Regions from separate parts of the Arthrobacter sp. CDRTa11 genome, predicted to be linked through region 4. Evidence: riboswitches for the same ligand, from Rfam matches in the RefSeq annotation. Region 4 holds a riboswitch; each other region holds the start of a gene.
What was found. Region 4 has a riboswitch for S-adenosylmethionine ahead of F8G81_RS11445 (bifunctional o-acetylhomoserine/o-acetylserine sulfhydrylase). Riboswitches for the same ligand answer to the same signal wherever they lie in the genome.

Region 1 (7,086 bases), 920 kb from region 4:
CTCACCTACCAGTTACTGGACATCGTCTTCGCGCTGGTGCCGGTCCTGCTGGTCATCTACTTCCTGTCCGACCAGCGGCAACCGGGGGCGGGGGACGGCGCACATGCAGGTTCGGCCTTCCGGAAGCTTGGCTTCAACTTCGCCAGGCCCGGCCGGGACATGCTGCAGGGTCTTGGACTTGCCGCCCTGATCGGCATCCCGTCACTTGGCCTCTACGCGGCAGGGCGGGCATTAGGCATTACCACTGCCATCATTCCCAGCGCCCTGGATTCCTACTGGTGGACGGTGCCGGTGCTGATCCTGTCCGCCGTGCGGCACGCGGTGGTGGAGGAAGTGATTGTGGTGGGCTACCTGATGGACCGTTTCGGCAAATTCGGCTGGAGCATGCCCCTGGCAATCTTCGCCAGCTCCATGCTGCGCGGCAGCTACCACCTCTACCAGGGCTTTGGGCCCTTCATCGGCAACGCCGTGATGGGGGTGGTGTTCGCCTGGCTCTACACCCGGACAAAGCGGGTGATGCCACTGGTGATTGCGCACGCTCTGTTGGACATTGTGGCGTTCGTTGGCTTCAGCCTCTTTGGGTCTGCCGTAGGCCTCGGGTGAGGTGGGAGAAAACCAAGGAGCGACGGCGGCGTTAAAGTAATTCGGCCGCCATCGGCAGGTGACGTCATTGGCACCCGCTGATGGCGGCCGAAGTTTGTTCCCAGCGGCCGTTGACCGGCCGGGGGAGGGCTTAGATGGTGACTGCCCCGGAGGCGGTTTCGAACGTGACGGAAAGGATGCCGGGGGTTCCATGCGGAGCCACCCATTCCACTGCTACATCCTCAAGCGGCTTTTCGACAGGTTCGCCGAGCCATTCGGTCACCCGTTCCGCCGAGCCGGCAATGGTCAGGCAGGACATCTTGACGTTGCTTTCATAGGCGTTGGACGGGTGCAGGGCGGGATCGCCTTCCCACTTGAGCATGTATGGGACCTGGGGATCGGCGATGAGGCCCAGGATTCCGATCTGCTTCCACACAAGTTCGCGGCCGTCGGGGAACTTCCGGTTGCCGTTGACGGCAGAGCGTCCCAGCCGGCGTTCGAACGGGGCGAGGTCGTCCACTTCGACGCACCAGCCCATCCAGCCGCCGCCGGCGGCAGAGCGTGCACGCACGGCCTGTCCGAACGGCGCTTTGTCCGATGCCGGGTGGTCAAGGACCTCCACTACTTCAAGGTATTTGTGGCCCGCGAGTGGAATGATCATGTTCCGGGTTCCGAAACGGGGGTGCACTCCACCCTTCACGGCTTCGACGCCGAGGGCGGACGAAATTCGTTCGGTTGTGGCAGCCAGGCCATCGTGTTCACAGGCGTAAGAGACGTGATCCATGCGCATGCCCTTCATCTTGGCACTTTGTGATCGGGCTCTCAGCTAAGGGTAGCCTTACCCGCTTTCTACTTTGTGTCATGAGTGGACATTGGCCCGGAAACCATGGTTAGGAAGTCTGCTGACTATGGCCCTGCGGATGCAGCCGGGCGGTCGCCGGCACCTGGGCTGCAGGCCGGGAAAGTCATAACCAGTCACACTCTTGGTCAAGAGGCATGGCTGTTTCGTACACTCGAAGCAGGTCATGAGTGCCAGTGACAGCCCCGGCTTGCTGGCCGGCAACCCTCCTTCCGCGGTGGGGTGCCCCGGGTGAAGACCTGGCCTGCCGGTCACTTGACGGCGGGCAAGCGCGTAGAAAAGGTCCTCACATGACGATTACCGTCTCCCGCACCGCCGTACCTGAAAACGGAGTGGTCCAGTTCGCCACCATCGGCGGACTCGAACTCGAAGCCGGAGGTTTCCTGCCGGATGTCACCCTGGCCTATGAAACCTGGGGCACACTCAACCATGACGCCTCCAACGCCATCCTGATCGAGCACGCCCTGACAGGCAGCACCCACGTCACGCGGGGCGACACCGATGAACCGGGCTGGTGGGAACAGCTGGCCGGCCCCGGTGCTCCGGTGGACACGGACAGGTTTTTTGTGGTCTCCGTGAACATCGTGGGCGGCTGCTACGGTTCCACCGGACCGTCGTCGCCTGCCCCTGACGGAAAGCCGTGGGGCTCCCGCTTTCCCTTGGTGACACTGCGGGACAGCACGGTTGCCGAGGCGCGGCTGGCTGACCTGCTGGGCATCCAGAGCTGGTTCGCCGTCCTGGGCGGCTCCATGGGCGGCGCGCGTGCCCTGGAATGGGCCCTGACCTACCCTGAGCGGGTAGAGCGGTGTGCCGTGGTATCGATCGGCGCCGCGAGCACGGCGGAACAGATTGCCTTCGCCCAGGCCCAGACCCTCGCGATCCGCCAGGATGCCAACTTCAACAACGGCGACTACTACGGCGGTCCCTCTCCGGAGGACGGCCTGGCCCTGGCCCGACGGATAGCCCACATCACCTACCGCTCGGCCCGGGAACTTGACGGCAGGTTCGGACGCTTGGCCCAGGCACCCGAAACACCATTCCAGGCACCGGCTCTGGGCGACCGCGGCCGCTATCAGGTGGAAAGCTACCTGGACCACCAGGGCAACAAGCTGGTCCAGCGCTTCGACGCCAACAGCTACATCGCCATCACCGAGGCCCTGATGAGCCACGACGTTTGCCGGGGGCGCGGTTCCCTGGACGAGGCCCTGGCCACGGCGACAGCCCGGTTCTTTGTGGCGGCCGTGGACAGCGACAGGCTCTACTTCCCGTCCCAGTCACACGAGTTGGCGGCAGCCCTGCCGGGCGACGTTGATGTGCACATCATTGAATGCCCCATCGGCCACGACGGCTTCCTCACCGAAATCGGCCAGCTGGGCAGCCAGCTCAGGACGACGTTCCTGGTCTAAGAAGAAGTCCTGCCCGGAAAGTTCCTGGCACGGAAAGTTCCTTGCCCAGGAAGTTCCCGGGCTGGAAACCTCCTGGGCCGTGAAGTTTTTTGCGTCAGCCGTTCATGATCTCCGCCCGGCGCGCCATGTACTCATCCATGGCCATTTCGCCGTTGCTGTACTGCTGGTCAAGTTCTGCAAGCTTGCGGGCACGGTAGCCCTGCGGGGCCGACGGCAGCGGGGGAGTGGAGGGGGCCGCAGGCTTCTGCGGTTCCTGTTCCCGGTCCCGGGGAGGCACTGGCTGGCCGTACGGCGGGCGTTGCTGGTCCGGCGTCGGAAGCTGCTGGCCCGGCAATGGTTGGAACGGGGGAAGTGGCTGGCTGGGCGGCAGGGGCTCGGGGCTGCTGATCTGGCGGAAGCCGCCGCTCATGTAGTCCTGCTGGGTGTAGCCGTCGCGCGGCTGGTTGCTCTGCGGTCCCGGACGGGGACCGGGGAACTGGTCCGGGTAGCGTCCGGAGAAGCTCTGTTCCTGGTTCCGGCGGTTGACGTATTTCCGGTACATCCGCATCCCCATCGGTATCAGGAATGACAAAATGATGATCCAGAAAAACAGGTTGTTCACGGTGCTGCGCCTCTCATATGTGTCCTTCCAGCTTAGCCCCGGACTCCTTCCGGACAGTGGGGATGCCAAGAAAGGCTCCATAGGCGGCGACGGCGGCCTCCACCGCCTGCTCCATATCGGTGTTTCCGACCGCACCGGCAAAAGCGGCGTGTGACCCTGCCGACGTGGACAGGCGGATGTCCAGTTCGCACCGGCCGGGCAGCATGGTGTGCCGCCAGGAACCGGCCATCCTTCCGTTCAGCAGCACCACGTGTAGCAGGGCGCCGTCGGCGGGGATCGCGGGAGCGCTGCCTCCCAGGTAATGCCTCGTGGCCGAGTAGCCCATCACGTATTCGTCGTAGCACTGGATCAGGTCGATCCGGGGCTCCGCCCCATGAACCGGCCCGCGGCCTGCATCTGCGGCATCCCGCTCCGGCCCCGGTTCGGCTCCGGCTCTGAAGTAGAAGACGACGCCGTCAATTTCGTGCGTTCCCAGGGCGTCCTGTTCGTTCTCCAGGACATCCTGAACGCCCTGCCGGACGTCAGCCATGGTCAGCCCGGACCAGTCGGCGCAGTCCTTGACCGTGGCCGGACCGCGGCTGCTGAAATAGCGCCGGGCCAACGTGGCAAGGGCTTCTGCCCGGCTCACTTCAGGAGCGGCCGGAACGCGCTCGTCGAACAGGGCATACGTCTGTTTGAGGGCCCCACTTGGACTGCGAACAGGGGTCCCGCTGACTAGAACCGCACTGATCTCCGCATGCATGATGAGGTAGGCAAGTTCTACACCCTTGGCCGCGAAGCCCGCATCCTGCAGTCTTGCGGCAAGCTGCTCCCTGGTCAGATGCTGGCCGCCCCGGACGGCGTCGGCCAACACATCTGCGCTCCGGGCCGCGGCCGCCGCGTCGATGCCTGTCTGCCGGTACATTCCGGCGTTCCCCTGATGGAGCCTGGGCGCGGACAGGGCCATCAGCCAACGGAGGTCGTCGCGATGGACAAAATGCCACGTTGGCCGGAGGATGTGGGTCCGCAGGATCCGCCCGTCGGCCACGGCATCTTCCACCTGGGCCGCTGTGGCCGTTGGCGGCTGCCGAACTGCGTCCTGGGCCGTCTGCCGAGGAGCCTGCTGGGATGTCCCCTGTGTCGGCTGTGAAGCAGTACGCTGCGCCGAAGCTGTGCGTTGCGCCAAACTCCAGCGGGCATACGGGAACTCCTGGGCCTGCACCGCCAGCAGGTTCCGAAGTGCATCCTCGGGCGAAGCGGCGCCGGGGCCGCGCAGCATCTGGGCGTGCAGCCTCTTCCGCACCACGCCGTCCGGGTCTATGGCCACAGGCGTCGGTCCCTTCCTGTCCAAGGTTCTTGTTCCGGGTCTTGTGGGTCTTGTCCTGGTCTTGCCTGGGGCTTGTCCTGGATCTTATCCGGGGTCTGTCCTGGTTTTGCCCTGCGGGCTGCGTCAGCGGCGCGCGTCAGTGGTGCCCAGCGGACCTTCGCCGGAACCCAGCGGGACGCCAGGACCGAAGACGGGACCCGCCGTCGGACGTTTTGCCGTGATGCCATCACCGGAGGAGCGGTGGCGGAGCCGCCTGACCACCCAGGGGACAAAGTACTCGCGGGCCCAGACGAGATCGCCGGTGCGTGCTTCGCGCCACGTGCGCGGCGGCAGCGGCTTGGGCATCAGCGGTTCCAGGCTGTGGCTGACGTTTAGGGAGTCAAGGACCATGGCTGCGATGGTGTGGTGGCCCAGCGGTGAAAAGTGCAGCCGGTCCTGGTCCCACATCTGGGGGTCGCTGAGCTGGCGCAGTGACCACATGTCGGCGATGATGGCGTCGTGGCGGGCTGCCACGGTCCGGAGGTTCTCGTTATAGATGGCTACTTTGCTTCTGACCCGGCCCAGCACGGAGGAGCCGGTGTCGGGCCCGTTGAACAGGACCACAGTGGCGCCGCTCAGTGACAGGATCTGCACCACGGAATCAAGCTTTTCAGCGAGGGCGTCCGGATCGCCGCCGGGCCGGATGAGGTCGTTGCCGCCGGCGGAAAGTGTCACCAGGTCAGGCTTCAGGGCCAGGCATGGTGCCAGTTGCTGGTCCACGATCTGCTGCAGGAGCCGGCCGCGGACGGCAAGGTTCGCGTAGGCGAAATCGTTGTGGCCACGGCCAAGTTCCTCGGCCACCCGGTCTGCCCAGCCGCGGTAGCCGCCGGGGCTTGAGGGCTCGGGATCGCCGATGCCCTCGGTAAAGGAATCCCCCATGGCCACGTACCGGCTCCAAGGGTGGGATTCCACGGTTGCCGCGGGGGTCTGCATTGCTCTTGCTTCGCTCACGGTCTTATCCTGCCTTCTCCCTTTCAAGCTACGCCAACGTAGGTTGCTACCGATGGGTAACTGTAAGAATGGAAACCATGACTGACGCCCAAGTATTTCCTGCCCCCGTTATTTTGTGGTCCCAGCCGGAGGCCCAGCGCATCGGAAAGCCGCTGCTGATCCTGCTCCACGGCTATGGCGCCAACGAGCGGGATCTCCTGAGCCTGGCGGACATGCTTCCCGGGGACTTTGCCGTGGCCTCTGTCCGTGCCCCGCTGGCGATGGGAGAGGGATTCACCTGGTTCCCGCTGACGGGGTCCGTTGAATACTCCGTCGACGCCGTCAAGAAGGCATCCGGCTACGTGCTGGAGTGGATTGACCGCATCAAAGAGGACCACCCGTCGGTGACACTGCTGGGCTTTTCCATGGGGATGGCCATGGCCACCACGCTGCTGCGGGAGCGCCCCGCTGACTTTGCCGCCGTCGTCGGGCTGTCCGGCTTTGTGGTGGACGGAGGCGACGATCCCGCGTTCCGGGACGACGAACTGGACGGGACTGTGCCCATGTTCTGGGGCCGGGACCAGCAGGATCCGGTGATCACACCGGACAAGATCGACTACACCATGGCCTGGGTGCGCAAGCACGTCAAGCTCACCAAGGTGCTCTATACCGGAATGTGGCACGGCATCAACCAGCAGGAAATCGGGCACGTGTCCGAGTTCCTCACCCATGAAGTCCTGAACAAGTAAGTCAGGAAGCTTCCGCCGCCACCACCCGCACGGTCTGGTTGTTAACTGTCACGGTGTCGCCGTTGTGCAGTTGGCGGCCACGCCGGTCATCGATCTCGCCGTTGACCTTGACCAGGCCGTTCTTGATGAGCTCCGCGGCCTCCACGCCATCCTCCACGAGGTTTGCGAGCTTCAGGAGCTGGCCAAGGCGGATCATGCTGTCGCGGATGGGGATCTCTTCGATGTCCTGGTTGCTCATACAAGCAATAATGCCTGACGTAAGGTGAATTCAATGACCCACCCTCCCCGGCTGCCCCTGCTCGCAGGGCTGCTGCTGGCAGTAGGAGCGGGCCTTGCCATCCCCGTCCAGGGCCGTATCAACGGCGCCCTGGGCGCCCGGCTCGACGACGGCTTTGCGGCTGCGCTGATCAGTTTCGGCACCGGCCTGGTGCTGATGATCCTGATCTCCCTGGTTCTCCCGAAGGGCCGCGCCGGCCTGGTGAGGATCATCCCCGCCGTCCGCAACCGTGCCTTTCCCCGCCTCTACGTCATGGCCGGCGGGATCGGGGCACTGTTTGTGATCGCACAGTCCTCCACCATCGGTGTCCTGGGCGTGGCGCTGTTTACGGTGGCTG
Region 2 (7,086 bases), 1.8 Mb from region 4:
GGCAACAAGAAGCTCTACGATCCGCGCGTCTGGGGCGCCTCGGCCGAAGCCGGCCTGGCTGCACGTGTGGTGGAGGCAGCCAAGCAGCTCGGCTCCCTCGGCAAGTCGTTCTAGTATGTCCGACGAGTTCCGCAGGAACCTGATGGGCCCCGAGCCCACCCTCCTGCCTGCCGAGACCGAGGTCTACGAGCAGCTGGAGGCGGGCCAGGAGGCACTGGATCTGGTGGAAAAGCACCCCACCTCCTCGCTGCTGTGGGCTGTGCTCGCGGAAGAGGCGTGGGCCGAGGGACGCACCATCGATTCCTACGCCTATTCCCGTGTGGGCTACCACCGCGGCCTGGATTCGCTGCGGCGTAACGGCTGGCGCGGCGTCGGCCCCATCCCCTGGGAGCACGAGCCCAACCGCGGCTTCCTGCGTGCGCTGTATTCGTTGGGCCGCGCTTCGGCGGCCATCGGCGAAGCCGAGGAACCGGAACGGATCGAGAAGTTCCTCAACGACTCGGACCCGGCAGCGAAAGCGGCGATCGAAGGCAACTGAACGAAGTTAAAAGCACGTTAAAGCACGACGGCGGGTGGTCACCTTTATTGGAAAGGTGGCCACCCGCCGTCGTTAACTCCGTAACCGGAGGGGACTAGCTGGGCTTCGTCAGGCCTGTGCGCGCCATGGCATCCGCATAGGCCACGTGCATTTCTTCAAGATACTGTTCCTGCCGGGCCGGGGTACCGGCGAAGGCACGGCCACTGAGGGAACGGACCTTGTAGGTTTTCAGGCCGCGGCGCCAGAGCAGGGGCACCTCGGTCTTCAGCAGCAGGTTGGCCAGGCGGTTGGCCTCGGTGCCGTGTGCCACGATGACGGAAGCCCGGGGCACGAGGGCCAGGAACTTGAGCAGCGGCTTGAGGCCGGAGGCGATCTGGTCCGGCGTGAACTTGCCGTTGGGCTCGCCAGGGGTGTGCCACGGGTGGACGTTCCACGGCATCACGAACTCCGGACGCAGGCCCAGTTTCCACTGGACGCCCAGCATGCGGGTGGCGGCGTCGTCGTCGCCGGCGGTAATGAATCCGGACTTGTCCGCTTCGCCGATGTTCGAGTACAGGCTGATAATGCGGCATTCATCTACGTCGTGCATGGGGTCAACGTAGGGAACTTGGGTGTCCGGCTTGACGCTCTGCAGGGAATCGCACAGCTCGTTGACGGCTGCGACGTTGGGTTCGTAACGGCGGCTCATGAGCTGCTCGCGAAAAGATTCAGGTGCCAGGGCTGTCATGTATTGCTATGTCTCCTGCGGGGCTCGGTGATGCTGCCAATCCGGAAAATGGGCGCACCGTGGCGCGGCAGGTTCCGGGATGGTTTGAAATGTGGAGTGGACCGATTCCTGGTCGGTCCTTATCAGTTTAGCAAGCCCCGCAAAACGCAGGCGCGCCCAAGGCCTTCCCGTGATGGAAGGCACAGGGCGGCTGGATCGCTGCACCTACCAAAGACGCTGGCTGGCGCGCCGGGCGCCCTCGCCGAGAGCCTCCAGTTTGGCGAAGGCGATCTGCGGGTGAACACGGCCGCCCAGCCCGCAGTCCGTGGACGCAATAACGTTCTCCCGGCCCACCAGTTCGGCGAAGCGGACAATCCTGTCAGCGACGAGATCCGGGTGTTCCACAACGTTGGTTGCATGTGAGACCACCCCGGGAATGATGGCCTTGCCCTCCGGAAGCCTGGTGTTTTCCCACACCCGCCACTCATGCTCATGCCGGACGTTGGCGGCCTCGAACGAGTAGGCCCCGGCGTTGACCTGCAGGACTGATCCAACGATGTCCCCGAACGGAATGTCCGTGGTGTGCGGCCCATGCCAGGAACCCCAGCAGACGTGGAGGCGGATCTGTTCCTGGGGCAGGTCGCGGAGGGCCCAGTTGGTGGCCTCGATGCGCAGCTGGATGAATTTGAGGTAGTCCTCCAGCGATGGCTCGGGGTTGATCTGGTCCCAGCTTTCCGCGAGGGAGGGGTCATCGAGCTGTACCGTCAGGCCGGCGTCGATGATGGCCTTGTATTCCTCCCGCATGGCATCGGCGCAGGCGTACAGCAGTTCCTCGTCCGACTTGTAGTACTCGTTGGCTACCCTGGCGCACGAACCGGGGGACAGGGACGCCAGAAAGCCTTCGGTCAGGCCGGCTGCAGCCAGTCCCTTTTTGAGGTTGGTGACATCGGAGGCCACCAGGTCATGCCCCGTGTAGGTCAGGGGTCCCGCGATTTTCGGTTGCGTCACGCTTTTGCGGTGCGCCAGGATGCCCGAGGACGGATCGGTGTATGCGTCGTTGAAAGCCAGCCGGTCCCGGCGGTCCGGAAACGAGGTCAGCACAATGTGCCCCGGGGACGAGCGATGCACCACGGGGTCCTTCCACCTGTCCACGTCGGTGGGTTCCAGGCCGCCCAGCCTGGCGAAGGAATAGTTCCACCACGCGCCGTAATCAACGGAAGTGGACATGGTGTGCCCGTACTCGCCGTCGTTCGCAATGTCGACGCCGAGGTCTTTCTGCCGCTGGACCACATCCGCCACCGAGGCCTCCAGCAGCTCCAGGAATTCGGGCGTGATGCCCTCGGATTCCTTGGCGGCATTGGCGGCGATGAGTTCCGGGGTTCGGGGCAGGGAACCTGCGTGCGTGACCTGGATGTAGTCGGTGTTGAGGGACATGGATACTTCCTTTCCATCGGTCCTGGCAGTAGCACCAGCGGACAGGATTGTCCCTGCACCCGTGGTTGCTGCGGCGTCAGCGAGCCAGGTCTCTCGGCCGCTCCGGATGGGTACTCTCACTTAATGGCATCTGCCGGGTGCGGGCAAGACTTCGCCAGATTATTTCAGCCGGTTTGTTTCAGCCGGTTTGTTTCATGGGATGGGCGGGTGGCAGGCGCGAAGAAACCCAGGGCCCGCCTGCTGCGAACGAGTAGAGAAACCCGGGGATCCGCTAAACTTGGCTGGTAAGAGCCCCGAACTCTTGCCTGGCAGGCCACCGCAACTGTGCCCGCCAGACTGTAGCCGTCGGGGCATTCTCATGAACGGCGTTGACTTCCGGCTGAACACCTGCTGCCTCACCAGGGTGGATCAACCGGAATGCAGCCCGAACGAATGGGGGAGGATCCCATGCCAGCTATCGTGATCGTAGGAGCCCAATGGGGCGACGAGGGAAAAGGCAAGGCCACTGATCTCCTCGGCGGCCGCGTCGACTATGTGGTTAAGCCCAACGGCGGCAATAACGCCGGGCATACCGTCGTCGTAGGCGGTGAGAAGTATGAGCTCAAGCTCCTTCCGGCCGGCATTCTCAGCCCCAATGCGGTTCCCATCATCGGCAACGGCTGCGTGGTGAACCTTGAAGCCCTGTTCCAGGAAATTGAAGGCCTGCAGGCCCGCGGTGCAGACACTTCCAAACTGCGCGTCTCCGCCAATGCACACCTGGTGGCGCCTTTTCACCAGGTGCTGGACAAGGTCACTGAACGTTATCTCGGCAGCCGCGCCATCGGAACCACGGGCCGGGGCATCGGGCCCGCCTATATGGACAAGGTGGCCCGGCTGGGCATCCGTGTCCAGGACGTCTTCGACGAATCCATCCTCCGCCAGAAGGTGGAAGGATCGCTCCGCCAGAAGAACGAGCTCCTGGTCAAGGTCTACAACCGCCGCGACATCGATGTTGAGGAGATTGTTGAATATTTCCTCTCCTTTGCCGAGCGTCTCCGGCCGCTGGTCATCGACAGCACACTGGTCCTGAACAAGGCCCTGGATGAGGGCAAGGTAGTGCTCATGGAAGGCGGCCAGGCCACCTTCCTGGACGTGGACCACGGCACCTACCCGTTTGTCACCTCCTCCAACCCCACCGCCGGCGGAGCCTCCGTTGGCTCCGGCATCGGTCCCACCCGGATCTCGCGCTCCATCGGCATCATCAAGGCGTACACCACGCGTGTGGGCGCCGGCCCGTTCCCCACGGAGCTCTTCGACGAGATGGGCGTGTACCTTCAGAAGACGGGCGGCGAGTTCGGCGTCAACACCGGCCGTCCCCGCCGCTGCGGCTGGTACGACGCCGTCCTGGCCCGCCATGCGGCCCGCGTCAACGGCTTCACGGACTACTTCGTCACCAAACTGGATGTGCTCACCGGCATCGAGCAGATCCCGGTGTGCGTGGCCTATGACGTCGACGGTGTCAGGCACGACGAAATGCCCATGACCCAGACCGAGTTCCACCACGCCAAGCCCATCTTCGAGTACTTCGAAGGATGGACCGAGGACATCACGGCCGCGCGCACCATGGATGACCTGCCGGAGAATGCACGCAACTACGTCCTGGCCCTGGAAAAGCTCTCCGGTACCCGCTTCTCAGCCATTGGCGTAGGTCCGGACCGGGACCAGACGATTGTGGTCAACGACCTCATCAATGACTGACAGTTTCTGAAAGTCCGACGCCGGCGGGTCACCTGAACAGGTGGCCCGCCGGCGTCGTTAATGGGCAAACCCGGATGGATGCGAACCTCTTAAGTAGGATCCTCACCAACTTAGGTGTGAAACAGACATAATGCTGTTAGTCTGTTTAAGAACCTACAGAGAGTGAGCAATGATGCTTCTCGAAAGAGACCTCATCCAGTCCGTCGGCTTCCGCAACGTAACAGAAGGCGGACGTGTGACCGGCTTTCAGTTCCGGGTCCGGATGCCTTCCTACCGGGGTATGGCCGCGTCCCTCATTGACGGCATCGCGGTCCGCATTGGCGATCTGGTGAACGTTGGCCCCGACGTTCCGCGTTGGACGTTTGGCGGGCGGACCTACACACTGCAGCAACTCTGGGAAAGTGATGGCGTCCGCTGGCCCCTGGAGGAAGCTGCCCTGGTCACCGTTCCCCTCGACGGCGGACTGCCGCAAGGCGTCCATGAGCTCAGCATCGAGCTGCGGCTGCGGATGTCCTACATTCCCGTCGAGCACCAGCCCACCATCCACCGGGTCAGCCGGAAGGTGACGCTGGCACCGGAAGGCGGAGACGGTAATTTCCGCTACGGCGTTTCCCTGTACAGCTTCATGGGCGACTACGGCACGGTCATGGACCTGGAAACGGCCTTGGCCGCCGTCGCCGACGTGGGCGCCACCGGCGTCGAGATCCTCGGCGAGGGCCACATCCCCAACTATCCCGAGCCCTCCCCGGCGTGGATGGACAACTGGTTCGGCCTGCTCGAGAAGTACTCTTTGGAGCCCACGAATTACGGCTCCTGGATTGACACCCGGCTGCATCCTGGCCGGAGCATGACAGCAACCGAAGGTGCCGAGGCGCTGCAACGGGACCTCAGGCTTGCCCACCGGCTGGGATTCGGCTTCGTCCGCCCAAAGATCGGGGTCGTATCCAGCGACTTGGTTCCGGACCCGATCTGGACGGAGTCAGTGGAACGCTCGCTCGACCTGGCGCACGAGCTGGGGATCATCATCTGCCCCGAGATCCACTCGCCTACGCCCATCAGGCACCCCGTCGTCGAGGACTACATCGGCCTCATTGAACGGACGGGAACCAAGAACTTCGGCCTCCTCATCGACACCGGCATCTTCCAGGACCGGCCCATCCCGCTGCGGGAAGGGGAGACGCGCGAGACCCGCCCCGCCTTCCTGGACGGCATCGGCGTCGATCCGGCCGATTTCGCGGACATCGCCCAGTACGTGGTGTTCATCCAGGCGAAGTTCCACGACATCAACGAGCAGCTGGAAGACCAGCAGATTCCCTGGCTGACCGTGCTCAGTGCGCTCAAGGACGCCGGCTACAGCGGCTACCTTTCCAGCGAATACGAAGGCGAACGCACCCCCTGGCGGGCCATCGAGCAGGTGCGGCGCCAGCATGCCCTCATCCGCCGCATTACGGCCGAACTTCCCTGACCCATCCCATCTCCCAGCAAAGAGAACAACCATGCCCAACGGACTTATTGACGAATCAAGCCTCCGCCCCCATCCGCAAGGCCTCGCGCTGGTACTGACGCTGCCGTGGTACCGCAGCCTGTGGCTCTCCTCGGTGTCCAGCCTCCGGCTGAGTATTGACGGCCAGGAGGTTCCTTCCGGGGACCTGTCACTGGAACTGGGCGGTGTCCGCTACGCGCTTGCCGACCTGCCGGCGCAAAGCGAGACTCTCTGGTACCTCCAGGAACATCCCCTGCTCATCGTCACAAGGGAGAGCCCGGCTTCCCTGGGCGAGCAGCACACCATCCAGCTCATAGGGGAGCTTCGACTGCCGTACATGCAGATCGCCCCGGGCCAGGACGGCGGCCCCGGCATGTACGTGCCCAACTTCGTGAACCAGACGCTGGAGCTGACCGTGACCGACAAGGCCGCGCCGGCTCCTGAACTGAAGACGGCGGCTACGCCGCCTCCGCCGAAGGCTGAGGATGATCCGTTCTCGCTGGGGCTCACGCTGTACTCTGCCAGCGCCGAATTCCGGGCCGGGTGGTATGACTTCGACGGCCTGCTTAATCGCGTGGCGGAGCTGGGAATAGGCCCCGGCATCGAGATCGTGGCGTCCCAGGTCCTGCCCACCTACCCCAACGTGACTGATGATTTTGCACGTTCCTGGCAGCAGGCCTTCGACAAGCACGGCTTCACCGCCAGTTCCTTTGGCGCCAATCTTGATATGGGCCGCCGCCGTGACCGCGACATGACTCCGGATGAGGAATACGGGTTCACGGAGACGCTGTTCCGGGGCGCCAAAAAGCTCGGTTTCCCGCTGGTCCGGATCCAGAGCGCGAAGCCGGAACTGCTTCGCCGGCTTCTTCCGCTGGCCGAGAACCTCGAACTCAAGCTTGCCTATGAGATCCACGCGCCGCTGGGGCCCAACTCCCCGGAGATCAGAAAGGTCCGCGACGTCTATGCGGAGCTTGATTCACCGCTGCTGGGCTTCGTGGCGGACTTCTCTTCCACCATGCACAGCATGTCACCCACCCTCCTGCGCGCTGTCCGCCGGGCGGGACTCGACGACGAAGCCGTCCTCAGGCTGCAGGCGATCTGGGCCACCGACGCCCCGATGCGGGCCCGGCAGGAAGAGTTCATCGGCTATCTCAAGGGACGCGGCTTTGATCCCGCCCGCCTCGGTTC
Region 3 (7,086 bases), 2.2 Mb from region 4:
GCACGGTGCCGCCGGCCTTCATCTGCTTGGCGGCCAGCTCATACTGTGGGTGGGACTTCAGCAGCGGGTATTTGACCCAGCTGACCGCAGGCTGCTGCTCCAGCCATTCGGCCAGCCTCAGGGCGGTGGCGGAGGAGTGGTTGACGCGCAGCGCCATGGTCTCCAGCCCCTTGGTGAGGACCCAGGCGTTGAAGGCGGACAGCGAGGGTCCGGTGTGGCGCATGAGCTGCTTCACGGGGCCGTCGATGAATTCCTTGGTGCCCAGGATCGCCCCGCCCATGACACGGCCCTGGCCGTCGATGTGCTTGGTGCCGGAGTAGACAATGACGTCCGCGCCCAGCTGGCCGCAGCGCTGCAGCAGGGGAGTGGCAAAGACATTGTCGACGACGACGGTGGCACCGGCCGCATGCGCCAGTTCGCTGACTGCCGCGATGTCCACGATTTCCTGCATCGGGTTGGACGGCGACTCGAAGAAGACGGCGGTGGTGGGCTGGGACAACGCGTCACGCCACTGGTCCAGGTCCGGGCCATCCACAAAGACGGTCTCCACGCCCCAGCGCGGCAGGATCTCGTTCAAAATCACGAAACAGGAACCGAACAGCGAGCGGGCCGCAACCACGCGGTCACCGGCAGCCAGCAGGGCACCCAGGGCGGTGAAAACGGCGGACATTCCCGACGCCGTCGCAAAGCATGCCTCGGTGCCCTCGAGGAGGCGGAGCCGTTCCTGGAAGGTGGCTACGGAGGGGTTGCCGTAGCGTGAGTAGACAAAGCGTTCGTCCTCGCCGGTGAAGGCGCGTTCGGCGGCGGCGGCCGATTCGTAGACGAACCCGGAGTTCAGGAAGACCGGCTCGGCGGTCTCCTGGAAATTGGTGCGGTCCAGCCCGCCGCGGACTGCCTGGGTGTCAGGGCTCCAGCCGGCGGCATCTTCGTTGAATGTCACTTAGTTCGTTCCCAGATTCGTAGGCAGGCCGCGGTTCTTCCAGCCATTGACGGTGCGTTCGCCGTAGCGGTCCGGCTCGCCTTCAAAGCCCTCAAGGACGTTGTAGGACGTGTAGCCTGCCTGGGTGGCGGCGATGGCTGCAGCTATGGACCGGGCCCCGGAGCGGCACAGGAACACCAGTTCGGTGCCGGCGTCCTCGGGTGCCTGTTGTGTCAGGTCAGTGATGAAATCGGGGTTGGGGATGCCGCCCGGGAACGTCCACTGGATGAAGAGGGGATCGTTGTCCGTTGCCTTGGTGTCCGGGATGCCAATATGCGCCCATTCGCCCTCAGTGCGCACATCCACCAGGATGGCGCCCTGCTCCAGCTTGGTCCAAGCTTCCTGCGGGGTGAGGTCTCCTGCGTAGCTCATGCGTGGCCCTCGCCGTCGAATTCGAGCTCTTCCCCGGCAGTTTCGAGATCGTCCACGGCAGTGGCGACGGCGGCATCCGCGGAGGCGATCGCAGCCGGGAGGACCAGGGCCTGCGCCACGATCACGCTGCTGCCGTTAAAAGTTGCGGCCGGGCTGCCGTGCAGGACGTAGCCCTCCTCCAATGCGGTTGAAATCCGCTCACAGAAGGAGCGGTCATCCGGCCCCGTGATCAGTCGGTAGGACAGCTTTTCTTCTGTGGCAGGTGCGTCTGTCACGACGGATCTCCTTCTCTCACGCTTGCAGCTCGAATTTTTCGATATGCCGAGTATTCACCTGAGGCACCCCGCCGCGAAAGGAGGGTTGCCGACCGGCCAGTCAGGGCTTGGCGCCGGTACTCATTACTGCCCAAAAACGTAACACCTGCCCCGCCGCCCCGCACCGCCGCCGTCGTCATGTTGCGTAACCAACGCCATGCCGGACAATCACGGTATGGGGAAACAGCAGGATATGGCTAAACGCTCTGTACGGAAACACTGTGTGGGGAAACAGCGGGAAGGCCGTCAGTGCTGAGCGCGCAGCGCCTGACCGCGGGCGTGATGGCTGTTGCCTCCCTTGCCTTTGCACTGGCAGGCTGCCGGGACCCCTTCGCCCCGCCGCCGTGCGGGCCGCCGGAATACTTTGTCTCGCCGTCGGCCGTTCAGGCCGGCGGGCAGGTGACGGTCTCCGCGCAGGACACTACCTGCGACGCGCTATACGGCGCGGATGCGCGCATCCAGGTTACGGTGACGGACGCTGCGGGGCAGACGGTCCTGGAGGAGCTCGCTCCCATGACCGACGACGGCGCCTTCACCTTTGTCTTCACCGTTCCGGACACCATGGCTGCCGGAGAGGGCGGCGTCAGCGCTGTCCCGTACGGCGTGGACTGGTGTGATGACACCGGCGTTAACAACAGGGCCGACCCGGGCACCCTGAGCCTGGAACGTGCCTCCTGCGCCCACCGCCTGGTCCCGCTCACAGTGCACGCGGCTCCTCCAGCCTGAGGCTCCTCCAGCCTGAGGCGTCAACGTAGGTTGACGGCCAGAGCATCGTCAACTAATGTTGACGCCGTGGAGGTGGACCGAATGAAGACACTCGTTGGATCGATGGATGGAAAGGGCCCTGCCGAGGCACTCTATGCCGTGGCGGAGCTGCAGAAGGAAGTAGGGCGGGCCGAAGCTGCACTGGTCAGGAACGCCCGCCAGGCCGGGCTCTCCTGGGAAGCGATCGCCCTGTGCCTGGGTGTGAGCAAGCAGGCAGTTCACCGGAAGTACGGCAAGCGCTGACCCATCAACGCGGTTCGTCTGGGTCCCTCCCGGGTTCCTTGCGCCTGGCGCGCCGCAGTTTTCAGGCCTTGAGGATGAGCGCCTCGCCCTGGCCTCCGCCGCCGCAGAGGGACACAACCCCAGTGCCGCCGCCACGCCGCTGCAGAGCCAATGCCTGGTGCAGCACCAGCCGTGCGCCTGAGGCGCCTACGGGGTGGCCCAAGGCGATGGCGCCGCCCTCGGCGTTGATCCGCTCCGTGCTGACGCCCAGGTCCCGGGCCGACTGGATGATCACGGACGCGAAGGCTTCATTGATTTCGATGAGGTCCAGGTCAGCTACGCCGAGTCCTTCCGCTGCCAGGGCGCGTTCGATGGCGCGCGACGGCTGGGAATGCAGGGAAGCGTCCGGGCCTGCGGTCTGGCCGTGGCTTCGGATCTCGGCGATCCAGCTGAGCCCGGCACGTTCCGCGGCGGCTTTGCTGGCAACCACGACGGCGGCCGCGCCGTCGGAGAGTGGAGAGGCGGATCCGGCGGTGATAGTGGCTGACGCCGCCGCGGAGAAGGCGGGCTTCAGCGCCGCCAGTGCCTCCGTCGTCGTACCCGGACGGATGCCTTCATCGGAATCCACCATCAGTGCGGGACCGCGGCGCTGCGGTACTTTGACGGGCGCGATCTCTGCAGCAAACAGGCCGGCGGACCTGGCCGCCTCCGAGCGCTGATGGGACGTGGCGGCAACCTCGTCCTGGTCCGCCCGGCTGATTCCGCGTTCGGCGTTGCCTGCATCGGTGGCGGCGCCCTGCAAAACACCGGAAACGGGATCCTGCAGGGCATCGAAATTCAGTGCATCAACCAGCGGGGCGTCGCCGATGGCCACGCCGTGGCGCAGGCCCTGAAATAGGTGCGGGGCGTTGCTCATGGATTCCTGGCCACCGGCCACGATGAAGTCTGCCTCGCCGGCCCGGATCATCCTGGCAGCGTCGATCACTGCTGTGAGTCCGGACAGGCAGAGCTTGTTAATGGTTACCGTGGGAACGTCCCAGCCAATGCCGGCCGCCAGGCTTGCCTGCCGGGCGGGTCCTTGCCCTGCTCCTGCCTGGATGACCTGGCCCACGATCACGGCCTGGACCTGCCCGGGATCTACGCCTGTGCGTTCCAGGGCGCTGCGGATGGCGTGTGCGCCCAGTTCACTGGCTGACAGCGCGGCCAGGCTGCCCCGGAAACGTCCAAAGGGAGTGCGGGCGCCGCCGAGGATGACGGCGGTACGGGCGTCAGCTTTCAGGGCCTCGTTACTCATAGTTTCGCTGCTCACGGCCTCGTTGCTCATGATGGGTGCCTTCCGCTGGTTTGGTTCTCGGATCTGGTGCCGGAAATGGCCGGGGCTAGTTCAGGAGCAACTGGTGGAGGAGGTGGTCCTGCCAGCTGCCGGCGATGTGCAGATACTCTGGGGCCACGCCAATCTCCTGGAAGCCGGCCCGCCGCAGGATCTTCCGTGATGCACCGTTGTGGACCAGGGTGGCTGCCTGGACCCGGTGGAGGCCGAGCTCCGCGCGGGCATGGTTCACGGCGAACATCACGGCAGCGGAACCTATCCCCTGGCCGTTGTAGTCTTTGTCCACCCAGTACCCCAGATGGGCGTTGAGGAACGGCCCCCGGACAATGCCCGTCAAAGTGACGGCGCCGATGATCCGGCCGCCATCCAGCAGGACCCAGGGAATTTCCTGCCCCACTGAATGCTGGGCGAGCTTGCTGTGGATGAGTCCGAGCTGGTGTGCGGGGGTGAAGAACTCATCCGCACGGGCCGGCTCCCAGGGCGCCAGGTGTGCCCGGTTCCGGGCATAGGCCAGGCTCAGCAATGGCGCATCATCCCGGTGGAGCAGCCGGACCTGGATGTTGCCCAGTAACTGCGAGGACTCGATGTGGTGCAACGTACCTCTTCGGGGGTAGCTCCTGCGTCGAAACATTGTTGCCTTAAGGGGAGGCAGTGTTCCTGCACGCCTGAGCTTCATCGTAACGCGGTGGGCTCTTAACGAGGTCTGCGTGGCAGACCCGCCTGCGAGGCCGGGCTTATGCAAGGCCTGCCCATGAGGGCCGGGCCTATGAGGGGACTGGATCCAGCGGGGTGGACACCGCGATCCGCCGGCCGCCGTCCGGCGCCGTCACCACCTGGTAGGCGTTCCGTTCCAGGCTCACGGGGGAGCCGCCGTCGTCAAGGTTTTCCATGACCAGGTGCCCTATCCAGATGCCCGGAACTTCAACGTCGGTGACGATCTCCCGGACCCTCACACCCTGTATTCCGCGGGAGCGGTAGAACTCCTGGCCTTGACTGAAAAACTCGCGGGTTTGTGGCGGTTCGGTCACCGCCAGGCATCCTGCGGCCGTTACTGCCAGGGCAGGGTAGTTATAGATGTTTACGAGGCCTTCAATATTGCCCTCGGTGAGGTACCGCATGTAGCGGGCAAAAAAATCCTCGATTGATTCCGTATTTTCAGGAACACGTTCCATGCCGCCGATGCTACGCGTCAGCGGCACCGGCGGCCATGGAATTTTTCGGAACGGTCACTGACCCACAGCGGTGGTCCCAAACATGAGGGTCCTTCGGCTGACGTCATAAAAAACAGTTCCAGCCGACGTCAACAGGTCCTGGAGGTTGTCTGCGTCGTCAGCGCTCAGGGTGAGCACTTCCTCCCAGGCGCCTTGGTCCAGTACCAGCTGGAGGGTCCATGTGCCTGGTTTGGTGGCCTCACCTGCCACCCAGCTGAACTGATAATGGCTGACCTGACGTACTTTGATGCTGTCGTCAGTTACGGGCTGTTTTGGGGTGGGATTCATGGCTGGTCCTTTGCCGGCTGGCCGCCGGCATATCGCAGGGATAGGGACATCCCGGAAAATATGCCGGCCCAGATCCGGCCACTCACCGGACTAACAATTTATCCCCGTCACCGCGCCCTGTAAATGCAGTGAGAGCACGTTCGTCTTCGCGGGCAGGGACGCTCGGCCGGGTAGCAACGCTGGCGCGGTCAGGCGTTTCTTGACATACAGGCAAAATGTCGTGGCAATCGGTCAGAATGATGTCGGCACATGGATTTTCTTGGGGATGCCGTTTTCCGACGGTGAGCTGCTGCCCTGAAGCCCTGGGCTGCATCATCACTCCATCGAAAGGCACCACCATGACCCAGCCCCCCGCCGAACAACCCGCAGTTCCGTCCATGCCGGAACTTCCCTCGCCGGACCAGCCTGCCCCGTACGTGGGTGCCCCTCCTGCTGCCGGCGCATACCCCGAGCAGGCGCCAGCTCCGCAGCAGTACCAGAATTTCCCGCCGGCACCCCAGCAGTACCAGGCACCCCAGTACCAGGCCCCAACGGCGCCGCAGCAGTACCAGAACCAGGCTCCGCAGTACCAGGCACCCCAGTACCAGGCCCCAACGGCGCCGCAGCAGTACCAGGGCCAGTATCCGCAGATGTCGCAGCAGCCTCCCATGCCCAACCCGGCCTACGGCTATCCGCAACCGAAGTCCAAGATCGCCGCAGGCCTGCTGGGCATCTTCCTCGGCGGACTGGGGATCCACCGCTTCTACCTCGGCTACACCACCATCGGCGTTATTCAGCTGGTGCTGACAGTCGTTCTGGGTATCTTCACGCTTGGACTCGTCGCGGTCTGGGGCCTGGTGGAGGGAATCATGATCCTCGCAGGTGCCACCTACTTCCAGCGGGACGCCAGGGGCATCCCGCTGCGCGAATAGCCGGCCTCCAAGTCTCAGGAAGTATCCACAAATGACACAAATTATCTATGACCGGCCTGAACAGCTGGAGCAGATCAGGGCCGGGCTGCTACAGGGCGAGACAGTTTATGCCGTGTACGACTGCATCGGTGTGGGGACCGGTTTTGTTGGCATCACCAACATGCGGATCATCCTGCAGGACAAGAGTTTCGTGGGCAACAAAGTTGCCATCGTTTCCGTGCCTTACAAGAACATCCGCTCGGTTTCGATGCTGTCGAATAAATCGATGCTCGGCCGCTTCGCGTCGTCCTCAAGCATTGGCATCGACACCGGCGGCAGCGTCAAGGAAGCCGATTTCCGCGGCGACGACAAAGCCAAGCACGCCCACGACCTGATCCTCTGGAACGTCCTCCAGGCGCGGTAGCGTTTCTGGTCAACGTGCGGGAATCAAAGGGCGGGCGGGTCAACCGGCCGCCCTTTGCGGCCTCCAGATTCGCCTAAGACACGGAGGAGGGCATCAAGGATGGGGAGTTGGCCCTTGACCAGTTTCACGCGGGCGTCCGTCTCGGGAAACCATGCAGCGTGGTCAATCTCCGGGAAGTCCTGGATAACGCCGGAGCCCTTCGGCCATTCCAGCGGAAAGGTATTGCTGAGGATCTGATCGGGCTGGAAGTCCGCTTCTGCCGCGAACGCCGTGATGATCTTTCCTGACGGT
Region 4 (7,086 bases):
GGTGACGCTCCTGCCGCGGTTCAACGCGGTGGCGACGTCGGGCGATGGCGCCGAGGCGGAGGCGGACGAACTCCAAACCCACCCGTTCACTGCGGCCTGGACCCTTGCCAGCATCGGCGCCCTGACCATGGACGGAGTTGCATCCGTCAGCTACTTCGAGGCGACCGGCTCGAGGGGCATCTGCGACGACGCCGGCCGGCTAAACCCTGCGGGCGAACTCCTGAAGGAACTCGCGGCCCTCCGGGGCAACCCTGTCCTTGCGGTGGACGTACCGGCTGCTGCACCGATCGGGGACATGGCGGTGACTTTGTACCCCGTGCAGTCTCCGGGTGGCCTGATGATTTTCGCGGCCAACCTTTCCGGGGGTGCGGCTGAGATTGACCTCCAGTTGCCTGGGTCCGTAACTGCGGGCGCCGGAGAATGCACAGCCTTCGGGCCCGGCGCCGGCTCCGTCATCACCTTCGGTACCCAGGACGACGGCGACCCCTCGCTGGGTCTGCTGGCGCTCGGACCCTGGTCCGCCGGCGTCGTGCGTTTTCCGGCACCCAGTTGACCGCCTCGACTTTGCTGCCGTTTCCGATGGCGGCGCCACCTTAGCGAAAGGAGACCCGATGGGTCTGCGTCTTGAAGGAAAAACTGCCCTGGTCACGGGAGCTGGTTCGGGGATCGGCCTCGCCGTTGCCCACCGGTTCGTCACCGAAGGAGCCGCTGTCTACTTCGCGGACATCAACGTGGAGGCAGCCGAAAAAGCCGCGGCGGCCTCCGGGTCCGCCGCCAGGTCCCTGCGCATGGACATCTCGGATGAGGAGAGCGTGGCCGCCGCCTACGCTGCTGTGGCCGAAGCCGGACACCTTGACGTGGTGGTGGCGAACGCCGGTGTGCAGCTCTTCGGCCAGGACGCCAAAGTGGGCGACCTGGACCTCGCGGTTTGGGAAAAAACAGTCAGCATCAACCAGCGCGGTGCATTCCTCACCCTCAAGCACGCCGTCCGGGCCATGGAAGGACACGGGGGGTCGATTATCTGCACCGGCAGCCCCACCGCCGTTGTGGCCTGCGGCCAGACGTTCACTGCCTACACGAGCTCGAAAGCCGGGGTCCACGGTTTGGCCCGCGTGGTCGCCGCCGACTATGCGCACGCGGGAATCCGCGTCAACATCGTGGTCCCCGGCTATACCGAGACCCCGCTGGTCCAGGCCATCGCGGACGACCCCGTCAGCCGCGCCGGCCTGGTGAATTCCACCATGCTGGGGCGTCCCGGGACGGCTGCGGACGTGGAGGGCATCATGGTCTTCCTCGCCAGCGACGACTCCGCCTACGCCACCGGGGGAATCTTCACCGTGGACGGCGGCCTGACGGCCCTGTAACTCGCGCATGCCCACCCGATGCGCGGTGAGCGGTTCTGGCCCGCATAAGCGGTGCCGGCCAGCAACGCTTATGCGGGCCAGGGCCGCCTATGCGGCTGGAACGCGGAGTGTTTGTGCAGCATTTCGAAACGGTTCGTCGTGATTCTGTCGGCATATGCCTTTGCCCCTACACTGAGCTCAGGTCATGAGCGCCAGCGCCAAGCCCCGGCTCGCTGGCCGGCAACCCTCCATCCGCGGTGGGGTGCCCCGGGTGAGGACCTGGCTGTCCGGCACCGGCCGGATGGCAAGCGCGGCCCGTGGTGCTCCCAGCATGCCCCGGGCCCATGTCATAGGAGCCTTGCATGTCCAACGGATGGTCCTTCGAAACCCGCCAGATCCACGCCGGGCAGGAGCCGGATTCTGCCACCGGCGCCCGGGCACTGCCCATCTACCAGACCACGTCCTTCGTGTTTCCCAGCGCCGAGAGCGCAGCCAACCGCTTTGCATTGGCCGAACTGGCACCGATCTATACGCGCATCGGCAACCCGACCCAGGACGCGGTTGAGCAGCGGATTGCCAGCCTCGAAGGGGGACTGGCAGCGCTGCTGCTCAGCTCCGGCCAGGCGGCGGAGACATACGCGGTCCTGAACATCGCCGAAGCCGGTGACCACATCGTGGCCAGCCCCAGCCTGTACGGCGGAACCTACAACCTCTTCGCCCATACGCTGAAGAAGTTCGGCATCACTGTCACGTTCGTGGCGGACCCGGACAACCTGGACCAGTGGCGTGACGCGGTGCAGCCGAACACCAAGCTCTTCTTCGCCGAAGTGGTGTCCAACCCCCGCCAGGATGTCCTGGACATTGAGGGCGTATCCGCGGCCGCCCATAAGGCAGGAGTTCCGCTGATCGTGGACAACACGCTGTCCACGCCGTACCTGATCCGTCCGCTGGAGTGGGGCGCGGACATTGTGGTCCATTCGGCCACCAAGTACCTGGGCGGCCACGGTGCAGCGATCGCTGGTGTCATCGTCGACTCCGGCAAGTTCGATTTCAGCAAGGACCCGGAGCGGTTCCCCGGCTTCAACACCCCGGATCCCACATACAACGGGCTGGTATACGGCCGCGACCTTGGTGAGGGCGGCGCCCTAGGCGCCAACCTGTCCTACATCCTCAAGGCACGTGTCCAGCTACTGCGGGACCTGGGCTCGGCGGTGTCTCCGTTCAATGCCTTCCTCATCTCCCAGGGCCTGGAGACCCTGAGCCTGCGGGTGGAACGCCACGTGGCCAATGCCGGCGAAGTGGCCCGCTGGCTGGAAGCGCGTGACGACGTCGAATCCGTCGCCTACGCGGGCCTGCCCTCAAGCCCCTGGTACGAGCGTGGGCGCAAGTACGGCCCCAAGGGGACGGGAGCCATCGTGTCCTTCAACCTTGCCGGCGGCGCCGAGGCGGGCCAACGGTTCGTGGACGCGCTGGACCTGCACTCACACGTAGCCAATATCGGGGACGTCCGGTCCCTGGTCATCCATCCGGCCTCCACCACCCACAGCCAGCTCTCCGCGGAGCAGCAGGCCGTTGCCGGCGTGACCCCGGGACTGGTCCGCCTCTCCGTGGGCATCGAGCACATCGATGACATCCTGGCAGACCTTGAAGCCGGCTTCCGTGCCGCCAAGGAGGCCAGCGGCGCCTGATCCGCTGGCGCATCAGCGGCGGCAAGCCTGGAAGTGGTGATACAAAATCTCGACAAAGCTCAAGGGCCTGAGCCCGGTGCGATACTGGGCTCAGGCCCTTGAGGATTGGGAAGGGCCACTGAGCAGGAGCGAAACGTCTTCTTTCGCCATGCGCATGATCTGCTGCATCGACGCCGCTAGCGGATCGCGGCTTCAGTGATGGCTGATTCTTCCAGGCCCCAGTACTCCAGGCACTCCTTGTATTCCGGGGATTCCAGGACGGACTGGATGGCCTGCTGCAGTGCGGGTGTAAACGCTGATCCCTTCTTCAGTGCCATGGCGACGTTGGTGTTGGTGCGGGTATCCATCCTGGGCTCCAGGATGTGGAAGCGGTTGGGTTGCTGCTCGTTGGCCCAGGCCAGGGCGCTGGCGTCGTAGAAGACCCCGTCGATCCGCTTGGAGTCCAGCTGGGTCAGGGCTTCCTGGACGCTGGGCAGTGTCACGCCGTTGATGGCGGGAGCAGCTTGAGGGCGCGACGATGCCGATTGCATCCGGGCGCGTTTGTACCATTCGGCGGCGGGTGACTGGCCCGCCGCTACTGGAGGAACATTAGGCGGACTGTGCGCCGACTTTTTCCTTCTATGTGGGCGGGCGGCCTACTGGCCGCCCGGTCGCTAGAAGGTTTCTGAACCCTGCATCTCCGCGGGCCGAGACAGGCGGCCGCGGTTTAGCGTGATGACGGTGTCGGCTGCGTCCAGGGTTGCTGTGTCGTGTGATGCGCACACAACCGTTGCTCCCCGTTCTTTTTCAGCGAAAAGAATTTCCGTGATCCGTTCCTGTGACTCCGAGTCCAGTCCGGTGGTCGGTTCATCCAGGAGCAGGATGTCCGCGTTTTGCGCGAGGCCTTGGCCAAGGAAGGCGCGCTGGCGCTGCCCGCCTGAAAGGCTGTGCAACTGCCGGTTCTCGTAGCCTGAGAGGCCGACCCGGCCAATGCATTCCTCGATGATCCTCTGGTCATGTTTGAGAAGCGGGCGCAGAAGCCCCCTGCGTGCCCACCTGCCCATGCTGACGACGTCGCGTACCGTCAGCGGCATTCGCTCAGGGACGGCGCTGCGCTGAACCACGAGGGCGGTGCTGCCTTTGACCGGCAGTTCGATTCTTCCGTGGCGCGGGGTCAGCAGGCCGGCCAGCACATTGAGCAGTGTGGATTTTCCGGACCCGTTGGGGCCGGCCACAGCAGTGATGGTGTTGGCTTCGATCCGCAGCGACAGACCACAGAGCGCCTCCACGCCGTCATGGTCCAGCCATACATCTTCTAAGACAAGCACGCCGGTCTGCGTTGCCTTGCTGGGCGTCGGGGGGAGGCGGGGCGAAGAAGTCATGACAAAAGACTAGCATTTGGGAATGATTGTCATTAGCGTTATCGTCTAGACCGTGCACCTGATCCTTGAACCCTTCGCTGCTGATTTCATGCTTTACGCCCTTCTGGGCGGTTCCTTATGTGCTGCCGTTTGCGCCGTCGTGGGGACATGGGTGGTCATCAGGGGCATGGCATTCCTGGGCGAGGCAATGGCTCATGGCATGCTGCCAGGCGTCGCCATCGCCACCCTTACGGGTGTTCCTGTCGTCATAGGAGCTGCCGGAAGTGCCATTTTGATGAGCGTCGGGGTGAGTCTCCTGGCCCGCCGGGGCCGGTTGTCCCATGACACGAGCATCGGTCTCTTTTTCGTCGGCATGCTCGCCGCCGGCGTGATCATCATTTCGCATTCACGCAGTTTTGCCACCGATGCCACGGCCATCCTCTTTGGCGACATCCTGGCCATAGGGCAGGCCGATCTGTGGATGCTGTTCTGGGCATTGCTGGCAACCATAGTGGTGGCCAGAGTGTTCCACCGCTCCTTTGTGGCCCTGGTGTTTGACCAGCGTGTTGCCCAGGTCATGGGTCTCCGGCCCCGGCTGGCGCAGGTGCTGCTCGTTGGACTGGTGACGTTGGCGGTGGTCGCTTCCTATCAGGCCGTGGGTGCATTGCTGGTCCTCGGCCTGTTGCTTGCCCCGTCCGTGGCCGCTGCAGCCTGGACCCGGCACATCCGGACCACCATGGTCCTGGCAGCGCTTATCGGTTGTACGTCGGTGTTCGTCGGCCTGCTGATTTCCTGGTACTGGGGCACGTCCGCCGGTGCCTCCATCGCCCTCACCGCGGTTTCAGCAGCGGCCTGTTCAAACCTCGCCCGGGCCGTGTCTTCACCGCTGCGGCGCGGCCGGGCAGCCGGGCATGCTTCCCACCCTTCCGAAGACTTGCCCTCCGGCATCGCCGGCAGCCCTGTTGCCGGTTCCGTTAATCGCTCCACCAAGAAAGCAATCCGTGCGAACATCTAGAACCCTCACACTTTCCGCCTTCGCGCTGGCCCTGGCCCTTTCCGCATGTTCCGCCCCGGCGGCAGTCCCGGGATCAGGACAGGAAACAGCCAAGGAAACCGCCGCTGCAGGGGGATCGGCAATCGGCGACGGGCATGGCGCCAAAGCAGGCGCCAGCGAGGTAGCGGAACCCCAGCTGCACTTGCTCACCGTTGGCCAGGCCGGCGAAGTGGGCATGCTGGACCTTGCGGATGAAACATGGAGAAACGCGGGAACCCTGCCGGGCACAAAGAGCGGCACTACCGATGGCAGGTACATCTTCGCCTCATCCCCCGAACAGGGAACCGTCACGGTCCTGGACAGTGGCGTCTGGACCTGGGACCACGAGGATCACTTCCACTACTACCGCTCCGATCCCAAAACCGTCGGAGTAATTACGGGGCAAGGGAAGGCAGTCGTTACACCCGGGGCTTCGGCCACCGGGGTGTTCTTCCCCGAAACGGGAAAGGGCGTCCTCCTAAGCAACGACGGCCTGGCAGAAGGGCAGATCCGTGAAACAGCGCACCTCGACGCCGCACCCCACCAGGGAATGCTGGTGCCGCTGGGTGACTTCGCACTCGCCACGGTGCCCGGCGCTGGCGGGAAAGCCCAGGCAGTACAGGCGTACGACGGCGAGGGGTCGGCTCTCGACGGAGCACAGGCGGCCTGCGCTGACGCGCAGGGCACCATCACCACACGTGTTGGTGTAGTCATCGGATGCGCGGATGGGGCCCTCCTGGCAACGGTGGAAAACGGGAAAGTCGCGTTCGAGCACATCCCTTACCCCGAAGGCGCAGGGGCAGGACCCGCCACGGTGTTCCGGGCCCGCGAAGGCCGCCCAACTGTGGCGGCCGTGGCCGGTGACCAGGGCGCGTGGATCCTCGATACCCGCGAACGGAGCTGGCAGCTCATCAAAACTGACGTCCCGTTGCAGCAGGTAGCTGCCGTGGATGACAAGGAAGGGCACGCCGTCGCCCTTTCCATTGACGGGCGCATCTTGGTGCTCTCCGCCGAGACCGGCGCCACGTTGTCCTCCACCGAACCCCTGCTGGCCAAGACCCTGTCCGATCCCGGGCTCCTGGCCAGCGTGGAACTGGTTGCCGACCAGCAGCGTGCCTACCTCAATGCGCCGGCCGAACAGAAGCTGTACGAGATTGATTTCGCTGATAACGCCCGTCTGGCCCGGACCTTCCCCACACCGTCCGTGCCGGTGGTCTTTGCCCGGACAGGACGGTGACCAAGATGCTTCGACATCTTAAAAGTGCACGCAGCCCGCTGACTCTGCTTCTGGCGGCCGTGGCGCTAGCCGGTTCCGCTGGCTGCAGCCCGCAGGAAGCGGACCGGCCGCTGATTGTGGTCAGCACGAACATCCTCGGCGATGTGGTGGAGAACGTCATCGGGGACGAGGCCGAGGTCCTGACGCTTATGCAGCCCAATGCGGACCCGCACTCGTTCGAGATTTCCGCCCAGCAGGCAGCAACAATGCGGCAGGCGGACCTCATCGTTACCAATGGACTGGGCCTGGAGGAAGGCCTGCAGCAACACATCGACTCGGCCAACGCCGGCAAGGTCCCCCTGCTCGTCGCCGGCGACGTCATTGACGTCCTCAATTACGGCGACGACAGCACGGCAGGAAACTCCGCCGGAGCAGCCGATCCCCACTTCTGGACCGACCCGGAACG

Region 1: it holds a riboswitch for S-adenosylmethionine, as region 4 does, so the genes downstream of both, metX (homoserine O-acetyltransferase MetX) here and F8G81_RS11445 (bifunctional o-acetylhomoserine/o-acetylserine sulfhydrylase) in region 4, are expected to answer to the same signal.
Region 2: it holds a riboswitch for S-adenosylmethionine, as region 4 does, so the genes downstream of both, F8G81_RS03420 (cobalamin-independent methionine synthase II family protein) here and F8G81_RS11445 (bifunctional o-acetylhomoserine/o-acetylserine sulfhydrylase) in region 4, are expected to answer to the same signal.
Region 3: it holds a riboswitch for S-adenosylmethionine, as region 4 does, so the genes downstream of both, F8G81_RS21925 (DUF1737 domain-containing protein) here and F8G81_RS11445 (bifunctional o-acetylhomoserine/o-acetylserine sulfhydrylase) in region 4, are expected to answer to the same signal.

What each region holds. Positions count from the first base shown of each region.
Region 1 covers NZ_CP044532.1:1,641,089-1,648,174, forward strand. The annotation lists gene F8G81_RS07400 (CPBP family intramembrane glutamic endopeptidase) at 1-603, shown strand, start outside; gene F8G81_RS07405 (VOC family protein) at 734-1,372, opposite strand; SAM riboswitch class IV at 1,604-1,719, shown strand; gene metX (homoserine O-acetyltransferase MetX) at 1,732-2,847, shown strand; gene F8G81_RS07415 (hypothetical protein) at 2,942-3,448, opposite strand; gene F8G81_RS07420 (winged helix DNA-binding domain-containing protein) at 3,462-4,754, opposite strand; gene F8G81_RS07425 (SGNH/GDSL hydrolase family protein) at 4,878-5,726, opposite strand; gene F8G81_RS07430 (alpha/beta hydrolase) at 5,822-6,472, shown strand; gene F8G81_RS07435 (RNA-binding S4 domain-containing protein) at 6,474-6,710, opposite strand; gene F8G81_RS07440 (DMT family transporter) at 6,744-7,086, shown strand, end outside.
Region 2 covers NZ_CP044532.1:725,841-732,926, forward strand. The annotation lists gene fbaA (class II fructose-bisphosphate aldolase) at 1-114, shown strand, start outside; gene F8G81_RS03410 (DUF3151 domain-containing protein) at 116-538, shown strand; gene F8G81_RS03415 (uracil-DNA glycosylase) at 633-1,265, opposite strand; gene F8G81_RS03420 (cobalamin-independent methionine synthase II family protein) at 1,470-2,678, opposite strand; SAM riboswitch class I at 2,689-2,791, opposite strand; gene F8G81_RS03425 (adenylosuccinate synthase) at 3,126-4,415, shown strand; gene F8G81_RS03430 (C-glycoside deglycosidase beta subunit domain-containing protein) at 4,588-5,880, shown strand; gene F8G81_RS03435 (sugar phosphate isomerase/epimerase family protein) at 5,912-7,086, shown strand, end outside.
Region 3 covers NZ_CP044532.1:4,795,123-4,802,208, reverse strand. The annotation lists gene F8G81_RS21935 (O-succinylhomoserine sulfhydrylase) at 1-940, opposite strand, end outside; gene F8G81_RS21930 (rhodanese-like domain-containing protein) at 941-1,351, opposite strand; gene F8G81_RS21925 (DUF1737 domain-containing protein) at 1,348-1,626, opposite strand; SAM riboswitch class IV at 1,640-1,754, opposite strand; gene F8G81_RS21920 (hypothetical protein) at 1,915-2,391, shown strand; gene F8G81_RS21915 (AsnC family protein) at 2,473-2,673, shown strand; gene F8G81_RS21910 (acetyl-CoA C-acyltransferase) at 2,735-3,946, opposite strand; gene F8G81_RS21905 (GNAT family N-acetyltransferase) at 4,032-4,577, opposite strand; gene F8G81_RS21900 (hypothetical protein) at 4,747-5,154, opposite strand; gene F8G81_RS21895 (hypothetical protein) at 5,209-5,481, opposite strand; gene F8G81_RS21890 (TM2 domain-containing protein) at 5,820-6,392, shown strand; gene F8G81_RS21885 (PH domain-containing protein) at 6,424-6,795, shown strand; gene F8G81_RS21880 (NUDIX domain-containing protein) at 6,819-7,086, opposite strand, start outside.
Region 4 covers NZ_CP044532.1:2,560,722-2,567,807, forward strand. The annotation lists gene F8G81_RS11435 (hypothetical protein) at 1-553, shown strand, start outside; gene F8G81_RS11440 (SDR family NAD(P)-dependent oxidoreductase) at 612-1,364, shown strand; SAM riboswitch class IV at 1,545-1,660, shown strand; gene F8G81_RS11445 (bifunctional o-acetylhomoserine/o-acetylserine sulfhydrylase) at 1,706-3,031, shown strand; gene F8G81_RS11450 (transporter substrate-binding domain-containing protein) at 3,208-3,561, opposite strand; gene aztA (zinc ABC transporter ATP-binding protein AztA) at 3,685-4,392, opposite strand; gene aztB (zinc ABC transporter permease AztB) at 4,445-5,386, shown strand; gene F8G81_RS11465 (ABC transporter) at 5,373-6,641, shown strand; gene aztC (zinc ABC transporter substrate-binding protein AztC) at 6,647-7,086, shown strand, end outside.